2 linked regions of the Collimonas fungivorans Ter331 genome follow. The protein of the gene in region 2 binds, or shares a complex with, the protein of the main gene of each other region. Links are inferred from orthologs where the notes say so. Each region holds a gene or a part of one and is shown on either strand. Other genes may lie near its edges.

Region 1 (3,284 bases), 4.1 Mb from region 2 along the record:
CCTGCGCTGCAAATGGAGTCGACTTGCGGGAGCCTTTAAAGCCAGCGCCACCAGATGTCGCCCACGACAACGCGTTACCTTGACGATCGGTAATCGTGATGATGGTGTTGTTGAAAGACGCGTGGATGTGCGCGATGCCTTCAGCAACGTTCTTTTTAACTTTTTTACGCACACGTGCTGCTGCGGCGTTATTTGGGGACTTTGCCATAATAATTTCCTTGAATCCGACTACCTAAATGAAACGATCAGTTGCCACGGTGAGGTGGCAGCCCGATTATTTCTTCAGCGATTGAGCGGCTTTGCGCGGGCCCTTGCGGGTACGTGCATTGGTACGAGTACGTTGGCCACGGCAAGGCAAGCCTTTGCGATGACGCATACCACGATAGCAACCCAGATCCATCAAACGCTTGATGTTCATCGACAGTTCACGACGCAGGTCACCTTCGACGACGAATTTTGCAATTTCGTCGCGCAGCTTTTCCAGCTCGTTATCGTCGAGATCTTTGATCTTCTTCGTAGTCAAAATACCCGTGCTGTCGCAAATTTCTTGTGCGCGTGGGCGGCCAACACCGTAGATGGCTGTCAAGCCGATGACGGTGTGCTGATGATTGGGGATGTTGACCCCTGCAATACGTGCCATTCGTTATTCCTCGATCAATAACGTTAATTAACCTTGGCGCTGTTTATGGCGCGGTTCCGTACAAATGACGCGAACTACGCCTTTGCGCTTAATGATCTTACAGTTGCGGCAGATCCGCTTGACTGATGCGAGCACTTTCATTTTTGCCCTCTTTCGTTCTAGGTTCTAATTGCTGTTACTTGGTACGGAACACAATCCGTGCCCGGCTTAAATCATAAGGTGTCAATTCCACTGTCACCTTATCTCCTGGCAGGATGCGAATATAGTTCATGCGCATCTTGCCAGAAATATGACCGAGGACGATATGTCCGTTTTCCAACTTGACTCTAAATGTTGCATTGGGGAGATTCTCAAGAATCTCGCCTTGCATCTGGATAACGTCGTCTTTTGCCATTCGGTCTACTGGTTCCTCTGGTCGTTCATCTCAACTTACCGCGTCGAAACGCCGCCCTTGAAATTTGCCTTACGCAGCAGCGAATCATATTGCTGCGACATCACGTAATTCTGTACCTGTGCCATGAAGTCCATGGTGACCACTACGATAATCAACAGCGATGTACCACCAAAATAGAACGGTACCTTCCAGCGAGCGATCAAGAATTCCGGAACCAGGCACACTACCGTGATATAGACCGCGCCAACCAGGGTCAGGCGCATCAAGATCTTGTCGATATAACGCGCAGTCTGCTCACCTGGACGAATCCCCGGCACAAACGCGCCGCTTTTCTTCAGGTTGTCTGCCGTTTCCTTGCTGTTGAATACCAGCGCAGTATAGAAGAAGCAGAAGAACACAATCGCAATCGCATACAGCAAGGCATGAATCGGTTCGCCTGGCGCCAGTGAAGCCGCCATATCCTTGAGGAAGTTGACTACCGGATTGGTTGAATCACCGGAAGTAAACCAACTCGTGATTGTCGCAGGAAACAAGATGATCGAGGAAGCGAAGATTGGAGGAATTACACCAGCCATGTTCAGCTTCAGCGGCAAATGACTGCTTTGACCGCCATAAATCTTGTTGCCCACTTGACGCTTGGCATAATTCACCAGAATCTTGCGTTGACCACGTTCAATAAATACCACCAGGTATGTCACGCCAGCCGCGATCAGACAAATCAGGATCGCCGACAGGGCACTCATGGAACCGGTACTTACCTGTCCGAACAAACCACCGATCGCATTTGGCAAACCAGCTGCGATACCTGCAAAAATGATGATCGAGATACCATTACCAAGACCACGCTCGGTAATCTGTTCACCCAACCACATCAAAAACATTGTTCCTGTTACCAGCGTCACAACTGTCGTGAAGCGGAAAGCCAAGCCTGCATCCAGCACCAGGCCAGGTTGCGATTCCAGTGCTACAGCAATCCCCAGGGCCTGGAACGTCGCCAGCAACAGCGTACCGTAACGGGTGTACTGGGTAATCTTGCGACGACCGGACTCGCCTTCTTTCTTCAACGCTTCCAGCTGAGGCGACACAATCGACATCAATTGCATCACGATCGATGCCGAAATATACGGCATGATTCCCAGCGCAAATACGGTGAACCGCGACAACGCACCACCAGAGAACATGTTGAACATGCCCAAAATGCCGCCCTGGTGCTGCTTAAACAATTGCGCCAACTGCGATGGATCAATTCCCGGTACGGGAATGTGAGCACCAATACGATATACAACCAATGCAGCAAGCAAGAACCACAGACGGCCCCAAGGGAAGCCGCTCGCAGCACTCTTTGCAAGTTGGGGAGATGTCGCCAATTATTGCTCCATTGCTACGAGTTAGAACGACAAATTAAGCTACGGATCCGCCGGCTGCTTCAATCGCAGCTTTTGCACCTTTGGTAGCGATCAGACCCTTGAGCGTTACCTTTTTGGTGACTTCGCCCGACAGGATGACGCGTACCACGCGTGCCAGCTCGCCGATCACGCCAGCTTGCTTCAACACCAGGATATCAATTTCAGTTACCGGCAGGTTTTCCAGGTCCGACAAGCGAACTTCAGCCTTGAACGGGGTTGCCATCGACTTGAAGCCGCGTTTTGGCAAACGACGTTGCAAAGGCATCTGACCGCCTTCAAAGCCGACTTTGTGGAAACCGCCCGAACGCGATTTTTGACCCTTGTGACCGCGGCCGGCTGTCTTACCGATACCTGAGCCGATACCACGACCAACGCGACGCTTGTAATGCTTGGCGCCATCTGCAGGTTGAATAGTATTCAATTCCATAATTTGCTCCGTTCGCAAGCCTAAGCTTACGACACCACTTTCACAAGATAGGACACTTTATTGATCATGCCGCGCACAGATGGGGTGTCTTGCAATTCGGAAACCGAATTCACACGACGCAGGCCCAGGCCGCGTACTGTCGCGCGATGAGTTTCGCGCGTGCCGATCAAACCCTTGATCAATTGTACTTTTACAGTCTTTGTCATTTTGATCACCTTAGCCCAGAATTTCTTCAACGGACTTGCCGCGCTTGGCAGCAATTTCCGATGGCGTGTTCATCTTTGACAAGCCGTTCAAAGTAGCACGAACCATGTTGTACGGATTGGTGGAACCTGTGGACTTGGCCACAACGTTCGTCACGCCCAGTACTTCAAAGATCGCGCGCATTGGACCGCCGGCGATGACGCCAGTACCGTC
Region 2 (3,694 bases):
CGTAATCGCCGCCGAATATCATCCGCAATACGGCAACATGCTTGATATCGACCACGGCAACGACATCATCACCCGCTACGCCCATGCCTCCCGGCTGTTTGTCAAGGTGGGCGACATCGTGCAGCGTGGCCAGCATATCGCCGATATTGGCACTACTGGACGTTCGACCGGGCCGCACCTGCATTTCGAAGTAAGAATCAAGGGCGTGGCGCAGGATCCGCGCAAGTTCCTGAACGCTGGCACCGACCTGGCCAAGATGGCAACATTGGCCGGGAAGTAATGAATGTTGTTGTAATGCAAGCACAGTAGAGCCCGGATGCGCCGGATGCCGGGCACAATTTGCGCAACTTGCTATTGTTTCCTGGTGCATAACCCCAATGTGTCGGGGACTGCATGATAAAATTCTCCGATTATTTAGCCACAGCCCGGTTTCGGGGTCATCCACAAGATGCCGCGGAATGCCGCCGGCGCTTTTTTTAGAATCCAAGCATGTCATTACTGACCCAGATTTTCGGTAGCCGCAACCAGCGCCTGCTTAAGCAATATAAAAAAGTCGTCCGACAAATTAATGCACTTGAACCGGCGTTCGAAAAACTGTCCGATGCCGAGCTGCAGGCGAAAACGCCGGAGCTCAAGCAACGCATAGCCGACGGCGAAAAGCTCGACGCCTTGCTGCCGGAAGCATTCGCGGTTTGCCGCGAGGCCGGCAAGCGGGTCTTGAAAATGCGCCATTTCGACGTGCAACTGATCGGCGGCATGGTATTGCATTACGGGAAAATCGCCGAAATGGGCACCGGCGAGGGCAAGACGCTGATGGCGACCCTGCCGGCATACCTGAATGCGCTGTCCGGCAAGGGCGTGCACGTGGTGACCGTCAATGACTACCTGGCGCAGCGCGATGCCGAGTGGATGGGACGTTTGTATGGCTGGCTGGGCCTGACGACCGGGGTCAACCTGTCGTCGGTGGAGCACGACGCCAAGCAGGTGGCTTACGGCGCCGACATCACCTACGGCACCAACAACGAATTCGGTTTCGATTACCTGCGCGACAACATGGTGTACGACGCCGCCGACCGCGTGCAGCGCAGCCTGAATTTCGCCATCGTCGATGAAGTCGACTCGATCCTGATCGATGAAGCGCGGACGCCGCTGATCATTTCCGGCCAGGCTGAAAATCACACCGACCTGTATTACAAGATCAATGAAGTGCCGCCGCTGCTGACCCAGCAGGTCGGCGAAGAAACGCCGGACGGCAAGGGCAAGGTAGAAGTCCCTGGCGATTACACCAAGGATGAAAAAGCGCACCAGGTGCTGCTGACCGAAGCCGGCCATGAAAAAGCCGAGCAGATCCTCACCGACATGGGCTTGCTGGCAGAAGGAGCGTCCCTGTACGACGCCGCCAACATCAGCCTGATCCATCACCTGTACGCCGCGCTGCGCGCGCACTCGCTGTATTTCAAGGACCAGCACTATGTGGTGCAGGGCGGCGAAATCGTCATCGTCGACGAATTCACCGGCCGCATGATGACCGGCCGCCGCTGGTCGGACGGCTTGCACCAGGCGGTGGAAGCCAAGGAAGGCGTCAAGATCCAGAACGAGAACCAGACCCTGGCCTCGATCACCTTCCAGAACTATTTCCGCATGTACGGCAAACTGGCTGGCATGACCGGCACTGCCGATACCGAAGCTTACGAATTTCAGGAAATCTACGGCCTGGAAACCGTGGTGATCCCGCAAAACCGGCCGAACCAGCGCAAGGACCGGCAAGACCAGGTCTACAAGACGTCGCAGGAAAAATACAATGCGATGCTGAAGGATATCCAGGATTGCTACGAGCGCGGACAGCCGGTGCTGGTGGGCACCACCTCGATCGAAAACTCGGAGCTGCTGTCCTCGATCCTGACCAAGGCCAAGCTGCCGCACAACGTGCTGAACGCCAAGCAGCATGCGCGCGAAGCGGAAATCATCGCGCAGGCAGGCCGTCCGCAAGCGATCACTATCGCCACCAACATGGCGGGACGCGGTACCGACATCGTGCTGGGCGGGAATGTCGAGAAACAGATCCAGTTCATCGAAGCCGACGACGCCCTCGGCGATACCGAAAAACAGCTGCGCTCCGACAAGTTGCGCGATGAATGGCAATCGCTGCATGACCACGTGGTCAATGCCGGCGGCTTGCATATCATCGGCACCGAGCGTCATGAATCGCGCCGGGTGGATAACCAGTTGCGCGGCCGTGCTGCGCGCCAGGGCGATCCGGGTTCTTCGCGTTTCTACCTGTCGCTGGACGACGCCTTGCTGCGCATTTTTGCCGGCGACCGCGTGCGCGCCATCATGGACCGGCTGAAAATGCCGGAAGGCGAGCCGATCGAGGCTGGTATCGTGTCGCGTTCGATCGAATCGGCGCAGCGCAAGGTCGAGGCGCGCAACTTCGATATCCGCAAGCAGCTGCTGGAATATGACGATGTCGCCAACGATCAGCGCAAGGTGATCTATCAGCAGCGCAACGAGTTGCTGGAATCGCAAGGCGTGTCCGAGACGGTGGCGTCGCTGCGCGAAGGCGTGCTGGACGACACCTTCCGCACTTATGTGCCGGAAGAATCGCTGGAAGAGCAGTGGAATATCCCGGCGCTGGAAGCAGCCTTGGCCAACGACCTGCACCTGGAAGTGCCGCTGGGCGAGATGCTGAAATCGGAACCTAACCTGACCGACGAGGATCTGCTGGAGCGCGTGCTGACTGCCGCCAATGCTACCTATGACGCCAAGACCGAAATCGTCGGCAAGGAATCGTTCGCCGGCTTCGAGCGCAGCGTCATGCTGCAAAGCGTCGACAGCCATTGGCGCGAACATCTGGCGGCGCTCGACCATCTGCGCCAGGGGATCCACCTGCGCGGTTACGCACAAAAGAATCCGAAGCAGGAATACAAGCGCGAAGCGTTTGAACTGTTTGGCCAGATGCTGGACCTGATCAAGAATGAAGTGGTCAAGGTGGTGATGACGGTACGTATCGAAAACCGCGAGGAAATCGCTGCTGCCGAAGAAGAAATGGCGCAGTCCCATGTGGAAAACGTGCACTACCAGCACGCCGATTTTGATTCGAACGAGGCGCCGGAAACCTTGCTGGCGCCGACTGCGCACAGCGATGAATCGCAGCAGCCGGGCAGCAGCGTGCCGAAGGTCGGCCGCAACGATCCTTGCCCTTGCGGCAGCGGCAAGAAATACAAGCAGTGCCACGGCCAGCTGATGTAACCGGCAAGGATGGGCAACAGCTAAAGCAGGGCGGGGAAACCCGCCCTTTGCTTTTGTTGCGGCAGATGTACACATGTTCTGCGCATACGCCTTAATACCCCTTAAAATAAGCACCTGGATTAGCTGCCGGTCTGCTGGACCGGGCAACCGACCCATTAATCTCGGCAAACCAGCGCCGCCAACACCTATATACCTAGTTAAGGATTCTCATGGCCGTCAACTCCCCCATTCCTGTCGCCGCCGACCTGCTGCCCGTGGCGGGCATCGAGCTTGGCCATGCCGAGGCCGGTGTGCGCAAAGCGAATCGCAAGGATTTGCTGGTGATGAAACTGGCGCCGACGGCGACGGTAGCCGGGGTGTTTACGCAAAACCGCTTTTGCGCCGCTCCGGTGCAAGTCAGCAAAGCACACCTGGCGGCCGCCGAAATTTCGGGCGAACCTGTTCG

The links. Proteins that work in one complex are often made in the same cells at the same time.
Region 1: the proteins of secA (region 2) and secY are in contact, whole or in part, in a crystal structure (PDB 3DIN), measured with the Thermotoga maritima proteins. The link is inferred for Collimonas fungivorans Ter331 from one-to-one orthologs. Residues at the interface, in WP_004082002.1 of Thermotoga maritima: Glu261, Ala262, Arg263, Lys300, Ala301, Arg302, Thr303, Ile304, Ile305, Leu323, Tyr324, Asp325, Pro326, Val329, Ser330, Tyr333, Ile336, Lys340, Phe345, Val349, Glu363, Phe364, Tyr374, Ser375, Gly376, Gly377, Glu393, Ile395, Thr482, Ser483; in WP_004081795.1 of Thermotoga maritima: Glu108, Gly109, Glu110, Glu111, Ala236, Glu237, Arg238, Arg239, Ile240, Thr241, Ile242, Gln243, Tyr244, Ala245, Arg246, Arg247, Val248, Thr249, Gly250, Arg251, Arg252, Val253, Tyr254, Gly256, Ala257, Ser258, Thr259, Tyr260, Leu261, Pro262.

What each region holds. Positions count from the first base shown.
Region 1 is NC_015856.1:516,100-519,383, reverse strand. What follows is about bases 236-3,125. They hold secY (preprotein translocase subunit SecY), read right to left. Parts: upstream 2,402-3,125; coding sequence 1,070-2,401; downstream 236-1,069. Other genes in these bases: rpsE (30S ribosomal protein S5), read right to left, coding at 3,084-3,125; rpmD (50S ribosomal protein L30), read right to left, coding at 2,894-3,073; rplO (50S ribosomal protein L15), read right to left, coding at 2,436-2,867; infA (translation initiation factor IF-1), read right to left, coding at 816-1,034; rpmJ (50S ribosomal protein L36), read right to left, coding at 668-781. Outside these bases: rpsK (30S ribosomal protein S11), read right to left, coding at 1-208; more of rpsE, read right to left, coding at 3,126-3,284. UniProt on the Escherichia coli protein: The central subunit of the protein translocation channel SecYEG. Consists of two halves formed by TMs 1-5 and 6-10.
Region 2 is NC_015856.1:4,612,434-4,616,127, reverse strand. Bases 150-3,449 are described here. They hold secA (preprotein translocase subunit SecA), read left to right. Parts: upstream 150-489; coding sequence 490-3,249; downstream 3,250-3,449. Other genes in these bases: CFU_RS20470 (M23 family metallopeptidase), read left to right, coding at 150-280. In the rest of the region: more of CFU_RS20470, read left to right, coding at 1-149; bifunctional glutamate N-acetyltransferase/amino-acid acetyltransferase ArgJ, read left to right, coding at 3,459-3,694. UniProt on the Escherichia coli protein: Required for protein export, interacts with the SecYEG preprotein conducting channel.